Linked DNA regions of Luteitalea sp. TBR-22. The protein of the gene in region 2 binds, or shares a complex with, the protein of the main gene of each other region. Links are inferred from orthologs where the notes say so. Each region holds a gene or a part of one and is shown on either strand. Other genes may lie near its edges.

Region 1 (7,863 bases), 4.2 Mb from region 2 along the record:
GTCGTACACGCGCGCCCGCTCGTTCGGCACCTCGTCGTACGGCGGCCGCGCTGCCTACGAATCGCGGCCGAACCCGTACGGACGCCGGACGCCGGCGCGTGAGGAGGCGCCGGCGACCACGTACAAGTACGAGGACGAGGACCAGTCGAGCGACGGATCCCGGCCGAAGGCGGGGCAGAAGGTTCGCCACGCGCAGTTCGGCGTCGGCACGGTCAAGGAAGTGGACGGCAAGGGCGACGACATGAAGCTCACCGTGTACTTCCAGACGGTGGGCACCAAGAAGCTGATCGCCAAGTACGCGCGCCTGCAGCCGGTCTAGGCGCGGTGCGCCGACCTGAAGGTCGGCGCCTACGAGATGGAGCGCCTGCGAGATGGAGTGGCGTAGCCGCCGACCTTCAGGTCGGCGGTCTCGCTACGTGCGTGACGACCTCAGGCCTCGCCGTCCGTGTCGTCGGCGTCGTCGGACTCGTCGACGACATCCTCGATCGGCTCGTCGAGCGGCTCCTCGACGGCGCCCTCGGTCTCGAGCGGCGCCACCACCTCGGACGTGTCAGCAGCGACCTCCGCGATGTCGAGCCGGGCCAGCGCTTCGACGCGGTCCCCCTCGTCGAGGCGGATGAGGCGCACGCCCTGCGTGTTGCGGCCGATGGGCCGCAACGGCGCCACCGCCATCCGGATCACCATGCCGTCCTTGGTGATGATGAGGACCTGGTTGTCGTCCTCGACGTGCGTGACGCCGACCACCGGGCCGTTGCGGTCCGACGGCTGGATGTTGCGGATCCCGACGCCGCCGCGACCCGTGATGCGGTACTCGCTGAGCGGCGTCCGCTTGCCGTACCCGTTGGCCGTCACGGTGAGCATGGCGCCCGACTCCGACACCACCTCCATGGCCACGACCTCGTCGCCCTCGCGCAACGAGATGCCGCGCACGCCGTAGGCCGTCCGGCCCATCGCCCGCACGCGCGACTCGGGGAAGCGGATTGCCGTGCCACCGCGGGTGCCGATGAACACCTGCTGCGTGCCGGTCGACAGCTGCACCGCGATCACCTCGTCGTCGTCCTCGACGCCCATCGCGATGATGCCGCCGGCGCGCGGGTTCGAGTACGCCTTGAGGTCGGTCTTCTTGATGACGCCGCGGCGCGTGCCCATCACCACGAAGCGCTGGCCCTCTTCCGACGGGAACTCGCGCACCGCGACGACGTCGGCGACCTTCTCGCCGGCCGTCATCTGCACCAGGTTCGCGATCGACTTGCCGCGCGCATCGCGGCCGGCCTCCGGGATCTCGTGGACGCGCAGCCAGTAGGCGCGACCGCGGTCCGAGAAGACGATCAGGTACGCGTGCGTCGACGCCACGAACAGGTGGTGCACGTAGTCGTCGTCGGGCAGGCGCATGCCGATCGTGCCGGCGCCGCCGCGGCCCTGGAACCGGTACTCGTCGAGCGACGTGCGCTTGATGTAGCCCTTGTGGCTCACCGTGATCGCGATGTCCTCGTCGGCGATCAGGTCGAGGATGTCGATGTCGCTGGTGTCCTCGACCAGCTGCGTCCGCCGCGCGTCGCCGAAGCGGTCACGGGCATCCTTCAGCTCGTTGATGACGATCTCCATCACCAGCCGTTCGCTGCCGAGGATGGCACGCAGCCGCTCGATCTCCTTGATCAACTCCGCGAGCTCGTCGAGGATCTTCTGCCGCTCGAGGCCGGTGAGGCGCTGGAGCTGCATGTCGAGAATGGCCTGCGCCTGTAGCTGCGACAGCCCGAAGCTGGACATCAGGCCTTCGCGGGCCTCGCCCGGGCTCTTGGCAGCGCGGATCAGCGCGATCACCGCGTCGATGTGATCGAGCGCGATCTTGAGGCCCTCGAGGATGTGCGCACGCGCCTCGGCCTTGCGGAGCTCGAACTCCGTGCGCCGACGCACCACCTCGCGCCTGAACTCGATGAACCGCTCGAGCATCTCGAGCAGCGGCAGCACCCGCGGCCGGCCGTCGACGATCGACAGCATGATGATGCCGAACGACGACTGCAGCGGCGTGTGCTTGTAGAGGTTGTTCAGCACCACATCCGGCATCTCGCCGCGCTTCAGCTCGATGACGACGCGGATGCCCTGGCGGTCCGACTCGTCGCGGATGTCGGAGATGCCCTCGATCGTCTTGTCGCGCACGAGGTCGGCGATGCGCTCGATCAGCTTCGCCTTGTTGACCTGATAGGGCACCTCGGTGATGACGATCGCCTGGCGATCGCCGCCGCGGCCGATCGTCTCGACCTCGCTCTTGGCGCGCACGATCACGGTGCCGCGACCGGTCGCATACGCCGACACGATGCCGGCGCGGCCGACGATCACGCCGCCGGTGGGGAAGTCGGGGCCGAGCACGTGCTGCAGCAGCCGGCGACGCTTCTCGTCGCGGGTGAGCGGCTGCGGACGGCCCTCCTCGTCGATCGTGAACGCCTGTTCGGGATCGGCGATGGCGATGATCCCGTTGACCAACTCCGTGAGGTTGTGCGGCGGGATGTTGGTCGCCATGCCGACGGCGATGCCCGTCGACCCGTTCACCAGCAGGTTCGGGATCGGGGTCGGCAGGACCGAGGGTTCGGTCGTCGTCTCGTCGAAGTTGGGCACGAACTCGACGGTGTCCTTGTCGAGATCGGCCATCAGCGCCTCGGCGAGCGCCTCGAGGCGGGCTTCCGTGTAGCGGTAGGCCGCCGCCCGGTCGCCGTCCATGCTGCCGAAGTTCCCCTGGGGATCGACCAGGGGATAGCGCATGTTGAAGTCCTGCGCCAGGCGCACCAGCGTGTCGTAGGCCGACGCGTCGCCGTGCGGGTGGTAGTTGCCGATGACCTCGCCGACGATCTTGGCGCACTTGCGATAGGCGCGATTGCTCGCCAGGCCCATCTGCCGCATGGCGAAGAGCACGCGCCGGTGCGCCGGCTTCAGGCCGTCGCGCACGTCGGGCAGGGCGCGCCCGATGATCACGCTCATCGCGTAATCCATGTACGAACGGCGCATCTCGTCTTCGATGGTGACGGGCACGCGGGTCGGCGGAGGGGTGCTCATAGCGATATCGGGTCTTGTGTCTCACGCGGTCGACGACCGGGTGAGAGCGCCGCGCTGCCTGCCCCGAGCGACGTCGAGGGGGAACAGCCGGCCCTGCCTTGCAGACGTGGGGAACCGCGCCTACACGTCGAGGTTCTTCACGTCGAGGGCGTTGTCCTCGATGAACTTGCGGCGCGGCTCGACCTGGTCCCCCATCAGGGTGGAGAACATCAGGTCCGCTTCGGCCTGATCCTCGGCGCGCACCTGCAGCAGCGTGCGCACTTCAGGCTTCATCGTGGTCTCCCACAACGTCTCGGGGTTCATCTCGCCGAGGCCCTTGTAGCGGTTGATGGCCACGCCCTTGCGCCCGACCTCGAGGAAGTAGTCCACCAGGTCCGAGAGCGACTGCACCTCGTGGTCGGCGTCCTTGCGGGCGACTCGACGCACGGGTTCGGCCGCAGCCTCGCCACCGGCATCGGCAGCACCCGGCTCGGCGGCGACCTCCTCGGGCTCCTCGGCCTGCGGGGCCCCGACCTGCGTCACCACCATGCGGCCGTGGATGCCTGACACGTCGCGGTAGCTGTTCACCAGCGCGCGGAAGTCGGGCGTCTGCGCGAACTCGATGCCGGCCCGTGACACCCGCGGGTAGCCGGCGCTGCGGTCGTCGATCTCGAACAGCAGCGCGTTGTGCTCCTCGTCGACGACCACCGAGACGATCCGCTGCTCGTGCGAGAGTTCCGCCGCGAGCGCGTCCATGCGGCCGCGATCGCTGAAGAACGTCCGGTCCCGCGCCCCGGCGTTCAGCAGCGCCCGCACCACGTCCTGCGGCACGCCGCGGCGCTCGACGTGACGGAGGTTGCGGTCGAACGCGATCAGCTTGTGCAGCAGCGTCTCGAGCGCCTCGCCGCTGTACTCCTGGCCGCTCTCGACCAGCCGCAGCACGCGCGAGTCGGTCGCACGCTTGATCAGGTATGCCTCGAGGTCCGCATCGTTCTTGATGTAGACCTCCTGCTTGCCGCGCTTGGCGCGGTACAACGGCGGCTGCGCGATGTAGATGTGGCCGTTGTCGATCAGCTCGCGCATCTGCCGGTAGAAGAACGTCAGCAGCAGCGTACGGATGTGCGATCCGTCGACGTCGGCGTCCGTCATGATGATGACGCGGTGATACCGCAGCTTCGCGATGTCGAAGCCGTCCTTGTCGCCTTCCTCGCGCTTGCGGCCGATGCCGGTGCCGAGCGCGGCGATCATCGTCTTGATCTCGTCGCTGCTCAGCATCTTGTCGAAGCGGGCCTTCTCGACGTTCAGGATCTTGCCCTTGATCGGCAGGATGGCCTGGAAGCGGCGGTCACGACCCTGCTTGGCCGACCCGCCTGCCGAGTCGCCCTCGACGATGTAGATCTCGCTCTGCGCGGGATCGCGCTCCTGGCAGTCGGCCAGCTTGCCGGGCAGCGAACTGCCGTCGAGCACGCCCTTGCGCCGGACCAGGTCGCGCGCCTTGCGCGCCGCCTCGCGGGCCCGCGCCGCGTCGGCGGCCTTCTGGATGATCGCGCGCGCGACGGCCGGGTTCTCCTCGAAGAACGCGCCGAGCCGTTCGTTGACGATCGTCTCGACGATCCCCTTGACCTCGGTGTTGCCGAGCTTGGTCTTGGTCTGGCCCTCGAACTGCGGGTTCGGGATCTTGACGCTGATCACGCCCGCCAGGCCCTCGCGCGCGTCGTCGCCGCTGATCGGGGTGTCCTTGAGATCCTTCGGCAGGTTCGCGCTCGACAGGTACGCGTTCACCGTGCGGGTCAGCGCCGCCTTGAAGCCGGAGAGGTGAAACCCGCCCTCGTGCGTGTTGATGTTGTTGGCAAACGTGTACAGGTTCTCGTCGTACGAGTCGTTCCACTGGAGCGCGATCTCGACCTCGATCTCGTTCCGCTCGCCCCGCATGTGGATGGGCGCCTCGTGCACCGCCCGCTTGGCGCGGTTCATGAACTGCACGTACTCGACGATGCCGCCCTTGTACTCGTAGCGCGCGTGCCGTCCCTCGCCACGCTCGTCCTCGAGCGTGATGATCAGGCCGGCGTTCAGGAACGCAAGCTCGCGCAAGCGGTTGTTGAGCGTGTCGAAGCTGTAGACCGTCGCCTCGAAGATCGTCGGGTCGGGCTTGAAGTGGACCTTCGTCCCGCGCTTCTTGGTGGTGCCGGTCTCGACCAGCGGTGCCATCGGCACGCCGCGCGCATAACTCTGCTGGTAGACCTTGTCGTTGCGCCAGATCTCGAGGTCGAGCTGCTCCGACAGCGCGTTGACCACCGACACTCCGACGCCGTGCAAGCCACCGGAGACCTTGTACGCGCTGCCTTCCTGGTTGAACTTGCCGCCGGCGTGCAGGACGGTGAGCACGACTTCGGCCGCGCTCTTGCCGCTCTCGTGCATGTCCACCGGGATGCCGCGTCCGTCGTCGATCACCGTCACCGAGTCGTCGACGTGGATGGTGACGTTGATCTCGGTGCAGTGCTTGGCGAGCGCCTCGTCGACCGAGTTGTCGACGACCTCGTAGACGAGGTGGTGGAGGCCCGCTTCGCCCGTGGTGCCGATGTACATGCCCGGCCGCTTGCGGACGGCCTCGAGGCCTTCGAGCACCTTGATGGCATCGGCGCCGTACTCTTCGGCCGCCCCGTTGGCGGGGCGCATCGGGGTCTCTGACTCGGTGTTCGGGCTGGTGGTCGGTTCCATCGGGACTCGCAAGGGACGTTCACCGGGTGGGGGCGGCGCGTCGATGCCACCCACCTCTCCCGGTCTCGCGCGGCGTCGGCGGCGTCGGCCGGCGGCAGCCGCGTGATGCGTGCGGCGCGGCGCGCCTACGGACGCATCGGCATGATCACGTACGTGTAGTCGTACCCGTCGGCGCCCACGGGCTTCATCACCGCCTGGCTCATCTCGTCGCGGAACGAGAGGCTGACCTGCTCGGTCTCGACCGCCGCCAGGAAGTCGGTGACGTACTGCGCGTTGAAGCAGATCTGGACGTCGGGCCCCTCGTAGGTGACCAGGAGCTCTTCCTTGGCCTCGCCGAGGTCGGGACTCTGCGACGTCACCTCGACCTTGCCGTTCGAGATCAGGAAGCGCACCGCCCGCGACCGTTCGTTGGACAGCAGCGACACGCGACGAATGGCGCTGGTGAGGCGATCGCGCTCGAACTCGATCTGCTTGTCGTTGTTCTTCGGGATGACGCGCTCGTACGCCGGGAACTGCGCGTCGATCATCCGCGAGAACAGGCGGCGGCCGCCGACCGTGAAGAACAGGTGGTTCTCGGCGCGCTCGTACAGGACGTCGCCCTCGCCGTCGGCGAGCAGCCGGCTCAGCTCCTGCATCGTCTTCTTCGGCAGCAGCGCCTTGCCCTCGGCCGCGCCGGTCTCGCCGGTGACCGTGACCAGCGCCAGGCGGTGCCCGTCGGTCGCGACCAGGCTCATGCTGTCCGGCTTGAGCACGAACAGCGCGCCGTTGAGGTAGTAGCGCGTGTCCTCGCCGGTGATGGCGAACATGGTCTTGGCGACCATCTGCTTGATCGGCTCACGCGGCAGGGTCGCCACCGTGTCGCCCACGGTCGGCAACTGCGGGAAGTCGTCGGCCGGCAGCGTGGAGAGGTGCGACTCGAAGCGCTCCGCGGCGACGGTCACCCCCGAGCGGTTCTGCTCGATGCGGATGTCGGTCTCGGGCAGCGCCTTGACGATCTCGAACAGCTTCTTGGCCGGCAGCGTCAGCGTGCCCGGCTTGGCCAGGCTCTGCGCCACACAGGTGCTGCGGAGCCCCACGTCGAGGTCGGTAGCCACCAGCTCCACCTGGTTGCCATCGGCACGCAGCAGCACGTTGGCGAGCACGGGCATGGTGTTCTTGCGTTCCACGATGCCTTGAAACAACTGCAGTTCGCGGAGCAGATCGTTCTTGCGGACCACCAGTTCCATGCAGCCGATACCTCGTGTACGGGAGCGAGCCCCTTGGCGCGTGCGACGTCCCTAGGAGGTGTTCTCCATAGAGATCGCAAGAAAAGAAGTATAACAGAGATCAGAAGGGCGTTTGAAGCTGTGTGGGCAGCATCTAAACCCATTTCCTACAACCATTTACCCTGTGCAGGGATGGTGTGCAAAAACGGCCCCGATCCTGTGGGCGCCAGCCCTGCCGCCCGGCCTCCACACGTTGTCCACAGGGTCGCCTCGCCCGGGTTGTGGAAAACCTCGTCCGCCGCCGGTCCGCCTAGCGGAAATTGTCCAGCATGGCGTTGATCTGGCTGTTGAAATCGCTGTCCTTGCCCCGCTCGTCCTCGACCTTCCGGATCGAGTGCAGCACCGTCGAGTGGTGCTTGCCGAACGCTCGTCCGATGTCGGGCAGCGACGCCGACGTCAGCGACTTGCACAGGTACATCGCGATCTGGCGCGGCATCACGATGTTGCGCGAGTTGCTGGCCGCCTTGAGCTCGCTCGGGCGCACGCCGTAGAAGTCGGCGACGAACTTCAGGATCGTGTCGATCGTGATCGCCTTCTCCTCGGTGCCGATGATGCTGCGCAGGACGTCCTGGGCCAGCGCCAGGGTGATGTCCTTGCCGGTCAGCGAGGCGTAGGCGACCAGCCGGATCAGCGATCCTTCGAGGTCGCGGATGTTCGACTTGATCTTTGTGGCGATGAACAGCGCGACGTTGTCGGGCAGCGGCACGCCGTCGGCGTCGGCCTTCTTCTTGAGGATCGCGACCTTGGTCTCGAGATCGGGCGGCTGGATGTCGGCTATCAGGCCCCAGTTGAAGCGCGAACGCAGTCGCTCCTCGAGCGCCGGGATCTCGTGCGGCGGTCGGTCGCTGCTCAG
Region 2 (7,861 bases):
ACTGGAAGGCCTGGCCGCGGCCGTGGCTGCCGCGGTAGTTCACCTGCAGCACCGCGTAGCCGTTGGCGGCGATCCACTCGCGGTCGAACATGAAGCCGTAGTTGTCCTGGCCGTTGGGGCCGCCGTGGATGTGCAGGACGAACGGCAGCTTGCTCGCCGTGGTCGTCCCCGGCGGCAGCGTCAGCAGCGCGCCGATGCGCACGCCTTCCTTGTTGGTGAACTCCACGGGCTTCAGCGTGCCCAGGGTGAGTTCCCTGGCCATCCAGTCGTTGTGCGTGGTCAGCTTGCGCAGCGTGCCGCCGTCGAGCGCGAAGATCTCGTCGGCCTGCGTCGGCGTGCTGACCACGAGGGCGACGTTGCCGTCGGCGCGGCTCTCGGCGAGGCTGCTCACGACCTGCTGCCCCCTGGTCACGCGCGTCACCGCGCCGCCAGCGGCAGGCACCGTCGCCACGTACCGCTCGCGATCGTCGGCGACGACGAAGGTGATGCGCGAGCCGTCCCGGGACCACACGGCGTCCCCGACGGGGCGGTCGAGCGTCGGCGTGAGGTTCACGGCCGGACCGCCGGCCACCGGCACGACCGCGATGTGGAACTGCTCATACGCGTCGTAGCGCGGGTCGCCGCCCTCCATGTAGAGGAGCTTCGACCCGTCCGGGCTGAACGCGAGGGGATCGGCGTGACGGGCCACCTTCGTGCTCACCTGCCGCGGCGTCGCCCCGGCCTTCGCCTCGACGACGTACACCTCGCGCACGCTGGACTTCTCGCGGGCGTCCGAGCGGGCGCTGAGGAACGCGACGTGACGGCCGTCAGGGGAGATCGCCGGGGCGGAGTCGTCCCAGGCGCCGCTGGTCAGCTGCGTGGTCGTCTTCGCGGCGACGTCGAACAGGTAGAGGTGCGTGCGCAACTTGCCGTCGACGTAGCCGACCATGTCGCGCTTGAACTTGAAGGTCTCGATCTCGATCGGCTTGGGGGCCTTGTCCGGCTTGTCCTCGCCCGCGGTGGGATCGACGTCGCGCGACACGAGCACGAGCGACCGCCCGTCCGGCGCCCAGACGTAGTCGGACACGCCGCCGGCGATGTCGGTGAGCTTCTGCGCTTCACCGCCGAGGCGGCTGAGCGTCCAGACCTGCGACTTCTTCTTCTCGTCCTGGCGAAGGAAGGAGATCCACTTGCCGTCGGGGCTCCACCGCGCCGACGACTCGGACTCGCCGGCCGACGTCAGGCGCACGGTCTCGGACCCGTCCCACTTCACCATCCAGATGTCGGTGTCGGACTTGTCCTTGGCGACGTCCACGGTGCTGACCGCGTAGGCGACCCACTGCCCGTCGGGCGACCGTTGCGGGTCGCGCACCGAGGCGATCCGGTCGACGTCGGCCAGGGTGATCCGGCGAGGCGTCGGGGTCGCCGCCGTGGTGGCAGGGGCAGGCGACTGGCCCAGGACGGGGGCGGCGACCAGCAGGGTGGCCGGCAGCACGAGTCGGCAGGCGAACGGCAAGCGCATCATCGGGAGGAGGTCCTTTCGGGCGAACCCGAGCATTGTCGCTCAATTCAGCGAGCGGGGCGCGGTCTCCGACCGCGCCGTTTGGCGGCCGAACGCGGCGAGGTGAGACACCGCGCCCTACCTCTTTGGGCAGGCCCGCCACGTCCCCCGCGATAGAATCGGCTGGTGCATTTCCGGCTGGATCCAGGCAGGATGGCGCTTCTCGGCGCCACGCTGGGGCTGCTGGCGCTCGCCGCTGACGCCGGTGCCCAGGCCCGCAGGCGGCCTGCGCCGGCCCCGGCCCCGGCCTCGCCGGGAGCCAGCGGGTTCTACACGACGACGCGCCCGGCGGCAGCCCTGCAGAACAAGCAGCTGGTGCTCGAGACGACGCAGGGCGCCATCGTCATCCAGCTCGATGCAGCGGCGGCGCCCAATCACGTCGGGTTCGTGCTCGATCAGGCCGAGGCCGGCGCCTACGACGGCACGGTGTTCCACCGCGCCGTGGCGATGGGCATCGTGCAGGGCGGCGACCCGATCTCGAAGGACCCGGCGAAGTCGGCGCTGTACGGCACCGGCGGCCTCAATCGCCTCAAGCGTGAGCCGAATGCGCGCAAGCACCTGCGCGGGGCGGTGTCGTCGGTGCTCGTGCCCAACAAGCCTGACAGCGCCGGCGCGCAGTTCTTCATCTGCCTCACAGACCAGCCCGGGCTGGATGGGCAGTTCGACGTCTTCGGCGAGGTGGTCGAGGGGCTCGAGGTTGCCGAGCAGATCTCGCAGTCGCCGCTCGACGCCAACGGCAAGCTGACCACGCGCATCGCGATCACGAAGGCGACGGTGCGCGACACGCCGCCGCCGACCGCCGCGCCGTTCGCCGAGACGCCCGTCGAGGAACTGGCGCAGTACCGCGCCACGATCTCCACGACGATGGGCGACATCGTCATCGGGTTCGCGCCCGACGCCGCGCCGGGTCACGTCCGCAACTTCCTGCGCCTCGCGCAACTCGGGGTCTACGACGGCACCGGCTTCCACCGCATCGTGCCGAAGTTCGCCATCCAGGCCGGCGACCTCTCGTCGCGGCCTGCGCCCCTGACGCAGGTGCAGCGCAGGCACGTCGGCACCGTGAAGGGCGAGTTCAACCCGCTCAAGCACGAGGCGGGCATCGTGAGCATGGCGCGGGGCGACGATCCCGACAGCGCCAGCACCTCGTTCTTCATCTGCACGGCAGCCTCGCCATCCCTCGACGGCAAGTACACGGCGTTCGGCCGCGTGCTCTCGGGGATGGACGTGGTCTCGGCCATCGAACAGGCGCCGCTCGACGGCGAGGCGCCGCGGACACGCATCGGGATCACGAAGGTGACGTTGACGAAGGGCCCGCAGTGAGCGACGCGAAGGACCAGGCCAAGAAGAAGAAGGTCGACTACGGCAACGCCTGGGAGGAGGCCAAGGGCCTGGTGTGGAAGGCCCGGGCCCGGCTGGGGCTCGGCCTGAGCCTCATGCTGGTCAACCGCCTCACGGGCCTGGTGCTGCCGGCGTCGACGAAGTTCCTCGTCGACGACGTGATCGGCAAGGGCCGGTCGGAGCTGCTGTGGCCGCTCGCCGGCGCCGTGGCGCTGTCGACGCTCGTCGAGGCGGTGACGTCGTTCTCGCTGTCGCAGATCCTCGGCGTGGCGGCGCAGGGCGCGATCACCGAGATGCGCCGGTCGGTGCAGGCCCACGTGGCGCGCCTGCCGGTGCGCTACTTCGACACGGTGCAGACCGGCGTGCTCATCTCGCGGGTGATGAACGACGCCGAGGGCATCCGCAACCTGGTGGGCACCGGGCTCGTGCAGCTCACGGGGGGCATCCTGTCGGCGCTGATCGGCCTCGGCGTGCTGTTCTGGCTGAACTGGCACCTCACGCTGGTGATGATCGTGGTGCTGGGCACCTTCGGCGGGATCATGGCCGTGGCCTTCAAGCGGCTGCGGCCGCTGTTCCGCGAGCGCGGGCAGATCAACGCCGAGGTGACCGGTCGGCTCTCGCAGTCGCTCGGCGGCATCCGCGTGGTCAAGGCCTACACCGCGGAGAAGCGCGAGGAGATCGTCTTCAGCAAGGGCGTGCATCGCCTGCTGCGCAACGTCGCGCAGTCGATGACCGGTGTGTCGGCGACCACCGCCATGGGCACGGTGATCATCGGCGTGACGGGCGTCATCATGATCACGATCGGCGGCCGGGCGATCGTCGCCGGCACCATGACGCTCGGCGACTTCGTGATGTACGTCTTCTTCACCGGCCTGGTCGCGGCCCCGCTGATCTCGATTGCCTCCATCGGCACGCAGCTCACCGAGGCGCTCGCCGGGCTCGACCGCATCCACGAGATCAAGAAGATGGCCACCGAGGACGCCGAGGACGAGGGTCGTCGCGACCTCACCGACGTGCGGGGCCGCGTCACGTTCGAGGACGTGTGGTTCGAGTACAACGAGGGCGTGCCGGTCATCAAGGGCGTGACGTTCGACGCGCCGGCCGGGTCGACCACCGCGCTCGTCGGCTCGAGCGGGTCGGGCAAGAGCACGCTGATCAGCCTCGTGATGGCCTTCAACCGGCCGACCCGCGGCCGCGTCCTCATCGACGGCCAGGACCTCGAGCAGGTGCGGCTCGCGAGTTACCGGTCGCAGCTCGGCATCGTGCTGCAGGAGAACTTCCTGTTCGACGGCACGATCGCCGACAACATCCGCTACGCCAACCCGCACGCGTCCATGGACGAGGTGATCACGGCCGCCAGGATCGCGTACTGCGACGAGTTCGTGGACGGCTTCGCGGAGGGCTACAGGACCGTGGTGGGGGAGCGGGGCGTGCGCCTGTCGGGCGGCCAGCGGCAGCGCGTGGCGATTGCCCGCGCCATCCTCGCCGACCCGCGCATCCTGATCCTCGACGAGGCGACGTCGAGCCTCGACAGCGAGAGCGAGGCCAAGATCCAGGAGGCACTGCGCACGCTGCGCAAGGGACGCACGACGTTCGTCATCGCGCACCGCCTCTCGACCATCCGCACCTCCGACCAGATCCTCGTGATCGAGGAAGGCCGCGTCGTCGAGCGCGGCACGCACAAGGAGCTGATGGCGCTCGACGGCCGCTACCGGCAGCTGCACGACCGGCAGTACGCGGTGGAACTCGATCGCTTCATCAACCCCGGCGAGGACTTCACGCCAGACCCGACGGAGGCCGCGAAGGCCGCCCCCGGTCCCGCCAGAGCGTGACGCGCGTCAGCGCGGCTCCGGTGGGAGCGGCCCCCGGCCGGGCAGGCCGACCGGCCAGCCCGGATTGACGAGCATGTCGCAGGCCTCGCGGGCCTCGAGGCACGCAGCATCGCTGGCCCAGTCGTAGTGCTGCATGGCCGGCAGGCGGAATCGGGCGAGGGCCAGCCCGAGCGCCAGCGCCACCGGGAGCCAGGCTCGCCGCATCCCCTCGCTGGCCAGCAGCAACGCGGCCCAGAGCCCACACACCCACGGGACGAACATGTAGCGTCCGGCGACCAGTTGGGTGGGTGGGACGGTCGCCAGGGTGACCGCGACGAGGCAGAGGCTGCCCACACTGCAGGCGACGACGGGCCATCGTCGACGGCCCACGCCGACGGCCATCGTCGCGACCAGCAACGACATCCCACCGGAGAGGACGCCGGCGCGAAGCGGACTCGCCGTGATCACCGACCACAGCTCCCCGACGCGGTCGGCCAGGCCGGTGGCGGCCGCAGTGCGTGGGTGGTGCGCGAGGGCGAGGGCGGTGACCGCTGCGGCTGCCGCGAATGTGGCGAGCAGGCCCCGGCTCCAGGCGTCGCGATGCCACCACGCACGCCAGGCGGCCACGGGAAGGAGCAGCAGCCCGAAGGGGCCGCTCAGGGCCATGACGGCGACCAGGCCGAGGCGACACAGCGCGGTCGTCGCGTGCAACGGAGCGGGCCCGGCGAGTTCCGCGACCAGCAGGAGCGCCCCGAACCACTGGCTGTTCGTGAGGGTGAGCCAGAGCTCGTCGGTGAAAGGCGCCAGGACGACGACGCCGACGGCTGCGGCCCGGGCCAGATGGGCCGAGGGGGGCCACAGCCGGAGTGCCGCGTGCAGCGCCAGCACGGTCGCGACCAGTCCCGCCAGGGCGTACCAGGCAGGCAACAGGCGAATCGGGATCCGGGTGCCGGCCCAGGCGAACGAGCGGGAGTACGCATGCCAGTAGCCGTTGTACGGATGCCACAGGCTGTCGGTGCCGAGGTGCTCGGCCTCCAGGTAGAAGATGGAGGCGTCTTCGGCCCAGAACTGCGGGTACAGGACCTTGTCCGGCTGCCGCAGGCCGATGACGGCTGCGACCACGATCAGGAGCAGGAGGAACCGGAGCAGCGGGGCGGGAACACGCATGGGCGGGCGGAGCCGACCGCCACATGCTAATGGAACACGACACGCGTGTCCCCGGTCGTCACGCGGGCGTGCCCTCGTCGAAGGGGAGGCGACCCTCGTGCGCGACGAAGGCGGCCGATGGATCCACGAGGTTGTGCGCGCTGACGCCGAGCAGGCGGACCGGTCGCACGCCGGCCTCGGTGCGCTCGAGCAGCGCATGGGCGTGGGTGACGAGCGTCGGCGTGTCGCTCAGGCCGCCAGGCACGCTCTGGCTCCGCGTGACGGTGGTGAAGTCGTCGTAGCGCACCTTCAGGGTGACGGTGCGGGCGCGCAGGTGCTTGCGCGTCAGCCAGTCGCCGCAGATGCCCGCCAGGTGCGCGAGGTGGGCGCGCATCAGCGCGACGTCGCGCAGGTCCTCGTGGTAGGTGCGCTCGGCGCCGTGCGACTTGGCGGCGCGATCGGGCACGACGCGCCGATCGTCGCGTCCCCACGCGAGCGCGGTGAGCCAGCCGGCCTGCGAGCCGACCGCCGCGTGGAGCGTGGCCGGGGGCGCGGCGCGCACGTCCACCAGCTTCTCGATGCCGTGCGCACGCAGCCGGCCGGCGGTGACCGGGCCGACGCCCCACAGCGCGTCGATCGGCAACTGCTGCAGGAACGCTTCCATGCGCTCCGGCGCGATGACCGTGAGCCCGTCGGGCTTGCGCCAGCCCGAGGCGATCTTGGCCAGGAACTTGTTCGGCGCCACGCCGGCCGACGCCGTGAGTCCCGTCTCTTCCTTGATGGCGTCCTTGAGCCGCCGGGCGACGTCGACGCCCAGCGCCTCGCCCCACGCGTTCTCGGTGACGTCGAGGTACGCCTCGTCCAGCGAGAGCGGCTCCACCAGCGGCGTCACCGACCGGAACAGCGCGAACACCTGTTGCGACACCGCTCGGTACCTGGCGAAGTCGGTGGGGACGACCACGAGGTCGGGGCAGAGACGCACCGCGCGCGACATCGGGATGGCCGAGCGCACGCCGAACTTCCGTGCCTCGTACGACGCCGCGCACACCACCGCGCGGCTCTCCGGCCGGCCGCCCACCGCAACCGGTCTGCCACGCAACTCCGGACGGTCCCGCTGCTCGACCGACGCATAGAACGCGTCCATGTCGATGTGCAGGATCCGGCGCACGTCGGCGGGGCGGGAGAACATATGGCGAAGACAGGATAACGCTTAACGTTTGACGTTTGACGTTTAGGGCGGAAGGCTCGGCGCTTGACGCCGGATCGGCCGCCGCGACGACTGGGGCTCCGTCGCTGGTGCAGCTGCCGGCCTTGTCCGGCAGGCAGCGGCGAGGCGCCGGGCAGACCGATCGTGGCGGGTAGGGCGGCGTGTTTCCGCCGGCGTTCGTCAGTGCCCCGATGACGGCGCGGTGCGGACACCGCGTCCTGCCTGTGTCACCCGGTGCCCGGTTCCCGGGTACAGTGATCCCATGCCCACGCTTTCCGGGTTCACCCACGAGTTCGTGCCGGCCGAGGGCGGCGCGACGACCACGCTGGTGATGCTGCACGGCACGGGCGGCGACGAACGCGACCTGCTGCCGCTCGGCAAGGCGCTCCACCCGACCGCGGCGTTGCTCAGCCCGCGTGGGCGGGTCCTCGAGGGTGCGTTGCCGCGTTTCTTCCGGCGGTTCGGTGAGGGGCGGTTCGACCTCGACGACCTGCGGGTGCGGGCCGGCGAACTCGCCGCGTTCCTCGACGAGGCGGCGGCCCATTACGGCGTGGATCGCCAGCGCATGGTGGCGGTCGGCTACTCCAACGGCGCCAACATCGCCCACGCGACCATGCTGCTGCATCCCGACAGCTTCGCGGGAGCGGCCTTGCTGCACGCGCAGTTCGCGCTGGCGCCCGAGCCGCTCCCGTCGTTGGCCGGGCGTGCCGTCTTCCTGGCCGCAGGTCAAGCCGATCCCATCGTGCCGATCGGCGAGGCGCGCAAGCTCGCCGACCTGCTCACCGCCGCGGGTGCCACCGTGACCCCGTTCTGGTCGTC

Evidence for each region.
Region 1: the proteins of dinB (region 2) and dnaN are in contact, whole or in part, in a solved structure (PDB 1OK7), measured with the Escherichia coli proteins. The link is inferred for Luteitalea sp. TBR-22 from one-to-one orthologs.

Annotation. Positions count from the first base shown.
Region 1 is NZ_AP024452.1:742-8,604, reverse strand. What follows is about bases 4,922-7,815. They hold dnaN (DNA polymerase III subunit beta), read right to left. Parts: upstream 6,972-7,815; coding sequence 5,871-6,971; downstream 4,922-5,870. Other genes in these bases: dnaA (chromosomal replication initiator protein DnaA), read right to left, coding at 7,261-7,815; gyrB (DNA topoisomerase (ATP-hydrolyzing) subunit B), read right to left, coding at 4,922-5,745. In the rest of the region: TBR22_RS00025 (ATP-dependent helicase), read left to right, coding at 1-319; gyrA (DNA gyrase subunit A), read right to left, coding at 430-3,048; more of gyrB, read right to left, coding at 3,169-4,921; more of dnaA, read right to left, coding at 7,816-7,863. UniProt on the Escherichia coli protein: Confers DNA tethering and processivity to DNA polymerases and other proteins. Acts as a clamp, forming a ring around DNA (a reaction catalyzed by the clamp-loading complex) which diffuses in an ATP-independent manner freely and bidirectionally along dsDNA.
Region 2 is NZ_AP024452.1:4,173,254-4,181,114, reverse strand. What follows is about bases 4,970-7,861. They hold dinB (DNA polymerase IV), read right to left. Parts: upstream 7,025-7,861; coding sequence 5,915-7,024; downstream 4,970-5,914. Other genes in these bases: TBR22_RS17545 (alpha/beta hydrolase), read left to right, coding at 7,305-7,861; TBR22_RS17555 (hypothetical protein), read right to left, coding at 4,970-5,856. Outside these bases: TBR22_RS17570 (S9 family peptidase), read right to left, coding at 1-1,504; TBR22_RS17565 (peptidylprolyl isomerase), read left to right, coding at 1,667-2,860; TBR22_RS17560 (ABC transporter ATP-binding protein), read left to right, coding at 2,857-4,710; more of TBR22_RS17555, read right to left, coding at 4,717-4,969. UniProt on the Escherichia coli protein: Poorly processive, error-prone DNA polymerase involved in translesion repair and untargeted mutagenesis. Copies undamaged DNA at stalled replication forks, which arise in vivo from mismatched or misaligned primer ends.